One region of the Streptomyces sp. ISL-99 genome, then DNA from elsewhere that is predicted to be linked to it. Evidence: predicted binding sites of a transcription regulator. Region 1 holds the regulator's gene; each other region holds the start of a gene.
What was found. The regulator HrcA, encoded in region 1, represses chaperone genes, less so after heat shock. The targets are predictions, from matches to a motif close to TTNGCACTCNGNNNNNCNGAGTGCNAA.

Region 2: a site for HrcA is predicted at 1,055-1,081, ahead of groL (chaperonin GroEL). Genes of this name have one in related genera too.
Region 3: a site for HrcA is predicted at 698-724, ahead of groES (co-chaperone GroES). Genes of this name have one in related genera too.

The regions. Positions count from the first base shown of each region.
Region 1 is NZ_JAGGPC010000028.1:80,701-82,965, reverse strand. Features, by position in the region: gene J7E91_RS17015 (MBL fold metallo-hydrolase) at 1-285, opposite strand, end outside; gene hrcA (heat-inducible transcriptional repressor HrcA) at 496-1,512, shown strand; gene dnaJ (molecular chaperone DnaJ) at 1,513-2,265, shown strand, end outside.
Region 2 is NZ_JAGGPC010000012.1:293,213-295,477, reverse strand. Features, by position in the region: gene J7E91_RS08365 (MoaD/ThiS family protein) at 1-257, shown strand, start outside; gene J7E91_RS08360 (cold-shock protein) at 709-912, shown strand; gene groL (chaperonin GroEL) at 1,206-2,265, shown strand, end outside.
Region 3 is NZ_JAGGPC010000006.1:98,655-100,919, forward strand. Features, by position in the region: gene J7E91_RS03985 (polysaccharide deacetylase family protein) at 1-642, shown strand, start outside; gene groES (co-chaperone GroES) at 872-1,180, shown strand; gene groL (chaperonin GroEL) at 1,275-2,265, shown strand, end outside.

The DNA.
Region 1 (2,265 bases):
CGCCCCGTAGACCTCGGTGCCCGCGAACGCCGCCGTACCCATCACGTGATCGAAATGGGGGTGGGTGAGGGCGATGTGCGTCACTCTCCGGCCGGGGCCGAGGAGCCGCTGCGCCTGCGCCCGCAGCTCCGCTCCCTCGCGCAGCGTCGCCCCCGTGTCGATCATCAGCGCCCCGCCGTCGCCCCCTGCCGCCAGGCCCACCGTCGCGTCCCAGACGGGCATACGGCGCCGCCCCACCCCCGGTGCGAGCCGTTCCCAGCCTGCCTCTTCCCAACTGACGTTCATACCGCGACGCTAGCCCCATCCGTCGCGCTCCCGCCCGCTGAACAGGGCCGTCGCGCGGCGACTGGTGCGACAACGTGACCGGCCGCCCTTGCTAGGGGCGTACCCGCCCGCCGTACACTGGGCCGGGGACTGCTGGCACTCCCCCGCGGTGAGTGCCAGGGCGAGTGCCAGGCAGAAGCCGGAAGACCGACCAGCTGGAGGTGGTGCGCGATGCTCAGCGAACGCAGACTTGAGGTGTTGCGCGCCATCGTTCAGGACTATGTGGGCACCGAGGAGCCCGTCGGCTCCAAGGCGCTCACCGAGCGGCACAAGCTCGGCGTCTCGCCGGCCACCGTCCGCAACGACATGGCCGCCCTGGAGGACGAGGGCTTCATCGCCCAGCCTCATACGAGCGCCGGGCGCATCCCGACGGACAAGGGCTACCGCCTGTTCGTCGACAAGCTCGCGGGCGTCAAGCCCCTGTCGTCGCCCGAGCGCCGCGCCATCCAGAACTTCATGGACGGGGCGGTCGACCTCGACGACGTCGTGGCCCGTACGGTGCGGCTGCTCGCGCAGCTGACCCGGCAGGTCGCCGTCGTGCAGTACCCCTCGCTGACCCGGTCGACGGTCCGGCATGTGGAACTTCTCTCGCTGGCTCCCGCCCGCCTGATGCTCGTGCTCATCACGGACACCGGACGGGTCGAGCAGCGCATGGTCGACTGCCCCGCTCCCTTCGGCGAGACGTCCCTGGCGGACCTGCGCGCCCGGCTCAACAGCCGGGTCGTTGGACGCCGCTTCGCGGACGTACCGCAGCTGGTGCAGGACCTTCCCGAGTCCTTCGACAAGGAGGACCGGGGGACCGTTTCGACGGTTCTGTCCACCCTCCTGGAGACTCTGGTCGAGGAGACCGAGGAGCGGCTGATGATCGGCGGCACCGCCAATCTGACCCGCTTCGGGCATGATTTCCCCCTCACCATCCGGCCGGTGCTGGAGGCGCTGGAGGAGCAGGTCGTGCTCCTCAAGCTGCTCGGTGAGGCAACGGACTCGGGCATGACCGTACGAATCGGGCACGAGAATGCCCATGAAGGGCTCAGCTCCACGTCCGTCGTCGCAGTCGGCTACGGTTCGGGCGACGAAGCAGTCGCGAAACTCGGCGTGGTCGGACCGACCCGCATGGACTACCCCGGAACGATGGGAGCGGTACGCGCAGTGGCACGTTACGTCGGACAGATCCTGGCGGAGTCGTAAGTGGCCACCGACTATTACGCCGTACTAGGCGTACGCCGCGACGCTTCCCAGGACGAGATCAAGAAGGCATTCCGGCGGCTGGCGCGTGAGCTCCACCCGGACGTGAATCCCGATCCCAAGACGCAAGAGCGCTTCAAGGAGATCAACGCCGCGTACGAGGTGTTGTCGGACCCGCAGAAGAAGCAGGTCTACGACCTCGGCGGCGACCCCCTCTCGCAGGCGGGCGGCGGAGCCGGCGGCTTCGGCCAGGGCGGCTTCGGCAACTTCTCGGACATCATGGACGCGTTCTTCGGTACGGCGTCGCAGCGCGGCCCGAGGTCGCGCACGCGGCGCGGCCAGGACGCGATGATCCGGCTGGAGATCGACCTCAACGAGGCGGCCTTCGGCACGACCAAGGACATCCAGGTCGACACGGCCGTCGTGTGTACGACGTGTTCGGGCGAGGGCGCCGCTCCCGGCACCTCCGCGCAGACCTGTGACATGTGCCGCGGCCGTGGCGAGGTCTCCCAGGTCACCCGGTCCTTCCTGGGCCAGGTCATGACCTCCCGCCCCTGCCCGCAGTGCCAGGGCTTCGGCACCGTCGTACCGACCCCGTGCCCGGAGTGCGCCGGTGACGGGCGCGTGCGCTCGCGCCGGACGCTGACGGTCAAGATCCCGGCCGGTGTCGACAACGGCACCCGCATCCAGCTCGCGGGCGAAGGCGAGGTCGGCCCCGGCGGCGGACCCGCCGGTGACCTGTACGTCGAGATCCAC
Region 2 (2,265 bases), on a different contig from region 1:
TCCCCACCATTCTTCGTACGTACACGGACGGCAAGGCCGAGGTCGCGGCCGAGGGCGCGACCCTCGCCGAGGTCATCGCCGATCTGGAGAAGAACCACGCGGGCATCGCGGCCCGCGTCCTGGACGACCAGGGCAAGCTGCGCCGCTTCGTGAACGTGTACGTGAACGACGACGACGTGCGCTTCGAGCAGGGCCTGGAGACGGCCACGCCGGACGGTGCCGGCGTCTCGATCATCCCGGCCGTCGCCGGAGGCTGACCATTCGGCACAGTGCCGGAGGCTGATCTCCGCCGGTCGCCCTCGGCATTGCTTCCATTGCCCCCTCCGCCATGAAAGCGGAGGGGGCAATTCTGCATGGTTGAGCGCGGTACAGTTGGGAAGCCCCCCTCCGCTGCCTGTGCCCGGCGCATATGAGAATGCGACCCCGTGCGACAAGAAGCAGCCAAAGTGCCGGACCCAAATGCCGCCAATGCGCGCCTTGTCCGGCCCGACTTGCCCGGGAAACCTGAGAATTCTTCACATTCGCGTGCTCATCCATGCCCAGATTTCTCGTCGGATTGACCTGTTGCAGAGGGCAGTTGGGCGGATACATTCAGCCGCGGTCGACGCGTTCCGGCGCACGCCCTCTCCTGTCGGAGGGTGGAGGAGTCTGACCCAGGACCCGCGAAGTGCGGTCCTGTGCAAGGGCCAGAAATAGGGGAGTTAAGCCATGGCTCAGGGCACCGTCAAGTGGTTCAACGCGGAGAAGGGGTACGGCTTCATCGCGGTCGACGGTGGTGCGGATGTTTTCGTCCACTACAGCGCGATCCAGATGGACGGGTACCGCACCCTTGAAGAAGGTCAGCGAGTCGAATTCGAGATCTCGCAGGGCCAGAAGGGTCCGCAGGCGGACATGGTCAAGCTCGCCGTCTGATCTCGGCGCGATCGGCCACCGACGCACTCACACACGAAGGGCCTGTACCCCGCACCGGGTACAGGCCCTTCGTGCGTGTCCACATCTGAGGGGGACGCTTGCACTCGGAGGGGTCGAGTGCTAATCATTGGCGTTAGCACTGTTAGCACTCTCCCAGTGAGAGTGACAGAAGGACCGGGCCGGTGAGGCCCGCAGGCCTGGTGGGACAAGGAAAACCACCAGGCAGGCTGGCCGTCCGTCGCGGGCGCCACTCGGTCCGGAGAATCCACCCCAGTCCGGGAGGACCACTTCACATGGCCAAGATCATCGCGTTCGACGAGGAGGCACGGCGCGGTCTCGAGCGCGGGATGAACCAGCTCGCCGACGCCGTCAAGGTCACCCTCGGCCCCAAGGGCCGTAACGTCGTCCTCGAGAAGAAGTGGGGCGCCCCCACGATCACCAACGATGGTGTTTCCATCGCCAAGGAGATCGAGCTCGAGGACCCGTACGAGAAGATCGGCGCCGAGCTGGTCAAGGAAGTCGCGAAGAAGACCGACGACGTAGCCGGTGACGGCACGACGACCGCGACTGTCCTCGCCCAGGCTCTGGTCCGCGAGGGCCTGCGCAACGTCGCCGCCGGCGCCAACCCGATGGCCCTCAAGCGTGGCATCGAGAAGGCCGTCGAGGCCGTCTCCGCCGCTCTCCTTGAGCAGGCCAAGGACGTGGAGACCAAGGAGCAGATCGCTTCGACCGCCTCCATCTCCGCCGCCGACACCCAGATCGGCGAGCTCATCGCCGAGGCGATGGACAAGGTCGGCAAGGAAGGCGTCATCACCGTCGAGGAGTCGCAGACCTTCGGTCTGGAGCTTGAGCTCACCGAGGGCATGCGCTTCGACAAGGGCTACATCTCGGCGTACTTCGCCACCGACATGGAGCGTATGGAGGCGTCGCTCGACGACCCGTACATCCTGATCGTCAACTCCAAGATCTCCAACGTGAAGGACCTCCTTCCGCTGCTGGAGAAGGTCATGCAGTCGGGCAAGCCGCTGCTGATCATCGCGGAGGACGTCGAGGGCGAGGCGCTGTCCACGCTCGTCGTCAACAAGATCCGTGGCACCTTCAAGTCCGTCGCCGTCAAGGCTCCGGGCTTCGGTGACCGCCGCAAGGCCATGCTCGGCGACATCGCCATCCTCACCGGTGGCACCGTCATCTCCGAGGAGGTCGGCCTCAAGCTGGAGAACGCCGGTCTCGACCTGCTCGGCCGCGCCCGCAAGGTCGTCATCACCAAGGACGAGACGACGATCGTCGACGGTGCCGGTGAGAGCGACCAGGTCCAGGGTCGCGTCAACCAGATCCGTGCCGAGATCGAGAACT
Region 3 (2,265 bases), on a different contig from region 1:
GCGCCGCTCCGTGCGGCGCCGGCGCCGCCGGCCCGTAAACCGGAGCGCCCCTTCGTCGTGCACCGCGTACCGACCCGCGACAAGGTCGTCTTCCTCACCTTCGACGACGGAGCGGAGCGCGATCCGGAGTTCGTACGGATGGTGGACGAGCTCAAGCTGCCGATCAGCATGTTCCTGACGGACAGCGTGGCCTCGCCCGGGTACGACCACTTCGACCGGCTGAGGCGGGCGGGCGGCGGGCTCAGCGCCGTGCAGAACCACACCGTCGACCATGCCTACCTGCCCGGTCTCCCGTACGCCGGACAGCGCGCCCAGATCTGCGGCCAGCAGGACCGCCTGGAGGCCCGCTTCGGGACGCGACCGCGGCTCTTCCGGCCGCCGTACGGGGCGTACAACAACCAGACGCTGCGGGCGGCGGGCGACTGCGGGGCCGAGGCGGTGGTGCTGTGGGGGGCTTCGGTGCAGATCAACGACCTGCGGTACGCGCACGGCGACCGGCTGCGGCCGGGCGACATCGTGCTGGCGCACTTCCGCGGTCCCGGCGAGCTCAAGGGCGCCACGATCACCGAGATGACATCGCGGATGCTGCGGCGTATCCAGGAGCAGGGGTTCGCCGTGGCGCGGCTGGAGGACTACCTCTGACGCCTGCCGGCCGGCCCGCGCGGGCCCGTCCGTCAACACGTGAGGCGGCGCAGGATTGGCACTCCGCTTGACCGAGTGCTAACCGCGTCATAGTCTCGGCGTTGGCACTCTCCACTGGGGAGTGCCAACAGTAGCGACGGGCAGGTCCGGCACCCGCGACGACGGATCCACCTGGTCGCCACCCCACATCAGTTAACCCCGTGAGATCTCCGAAGGGGGAGACCGGACCGTGACGACCACCAGCTCCAAGGTTGCCATCAAGCCGCTCGAGGACCGCATTGTGGTCCAGCCGCTCGACGCCGAGCAGACCACGGCCTCTGGCCTGGTCATTCCGGACACCGCCAAGGAGAAGCCCCAGGAGGGCGTCGTCCTGGCCGTGGGCCCGGGCCGCTTCGAGAACGGCGAGCGCCTGCCGCTCGACGTATCCGTCGGCGATGTCGTGCTGTACAGCAAGTACGGCGGCACCGAGGTGAAGTACAGCGGCGAGGAGTACCTCGTCCTCTCGGCTCGCGACGTGCTCGCGATCATCGAGAAGTAATTCGCCCGAAGATTGCTTTTGATTTGCGCCCCTGGCCCCCAGCGAATGCCGGGTGGCCCGGGGCGCATTTCGTTTGAGAGGACAGAGAAGCTCCATGGCGAAGATTCTGAAGTTCGACGAGGACGCCCGTCGCGCCCTCGAGCGCGGCGTCAACAAGCTTGCCGACACGGTGAAGGTGACGATCGGCCCCAAGGGCCGCAACGTCGTCATCGACAAGAAGTTCGGCGCCCCCACCATCACCAACGACGGTGTCACGATCGCGCGTGAGGTCGAGCTCGACGACCCGTACGAGAACCTGGGCGCCCAGCTGGTGAAGGAGGTGGCGACCAAGACCAACGACATCGCGGGTGACGGCACCACCACCGCCACCGTGCTGGCCCAGGCCCTGGTTCGCGAGGGTCTGCGCAACGTCGCCGCCGGTGCTTCCCCGGCCGCCCTGAAGAAGGGCATCGACGCCGCGGTCAAGGCGATCTCCGAGGACCTCCTCGCGAACGCCCGTCCGATCGACGACAAGTCCGACATCGCCGCCGTGGCCGGGCTTTCCGCCCAGGACTCGCAGGTCGGCGAGCTCATCGCCGAGGCGATGGACAAGGTCGGCAAGGACGGTGTCATCACCGTCGAGGAGTCCAACACCTTCGGTCTGGAGCTCGACTTCACCGAGGGCATGGCCTTCGACAAGGGCTACCTCTCGCCGTACATGGTGACCGACCAGGAGCGTATGGAGGCCGTCCTCGACGACCCGTACATCCTGATCCACCAGGGCAAGATCGGCTCGATCCAGGACCTGCTGCCGCTCCTGGAGAAGGTCATCCAGGCCGGCGCCTCCAAGCCGCTGCTGATCATCGCCGAGGACGTCGAGGGCGAGGCCCTGTCGACCCTGGTCGTCAACAAGATCCGTGGCACCTTCAACGCCGTCGCGGTGAAGGCTCCCGGCTTCGGTGACCGCCGCAAGGCCATGCTCGGCGACATCGCCACCCTCACCGGTGCGACCGTCATCGCCGAAGAGGTCGGCCTCAAGCTCGACCAGGCCGGTCTCGACGTGCTGGGCTCCGCCCGCCGCGTGACCGTCACGAAGGACGACACGA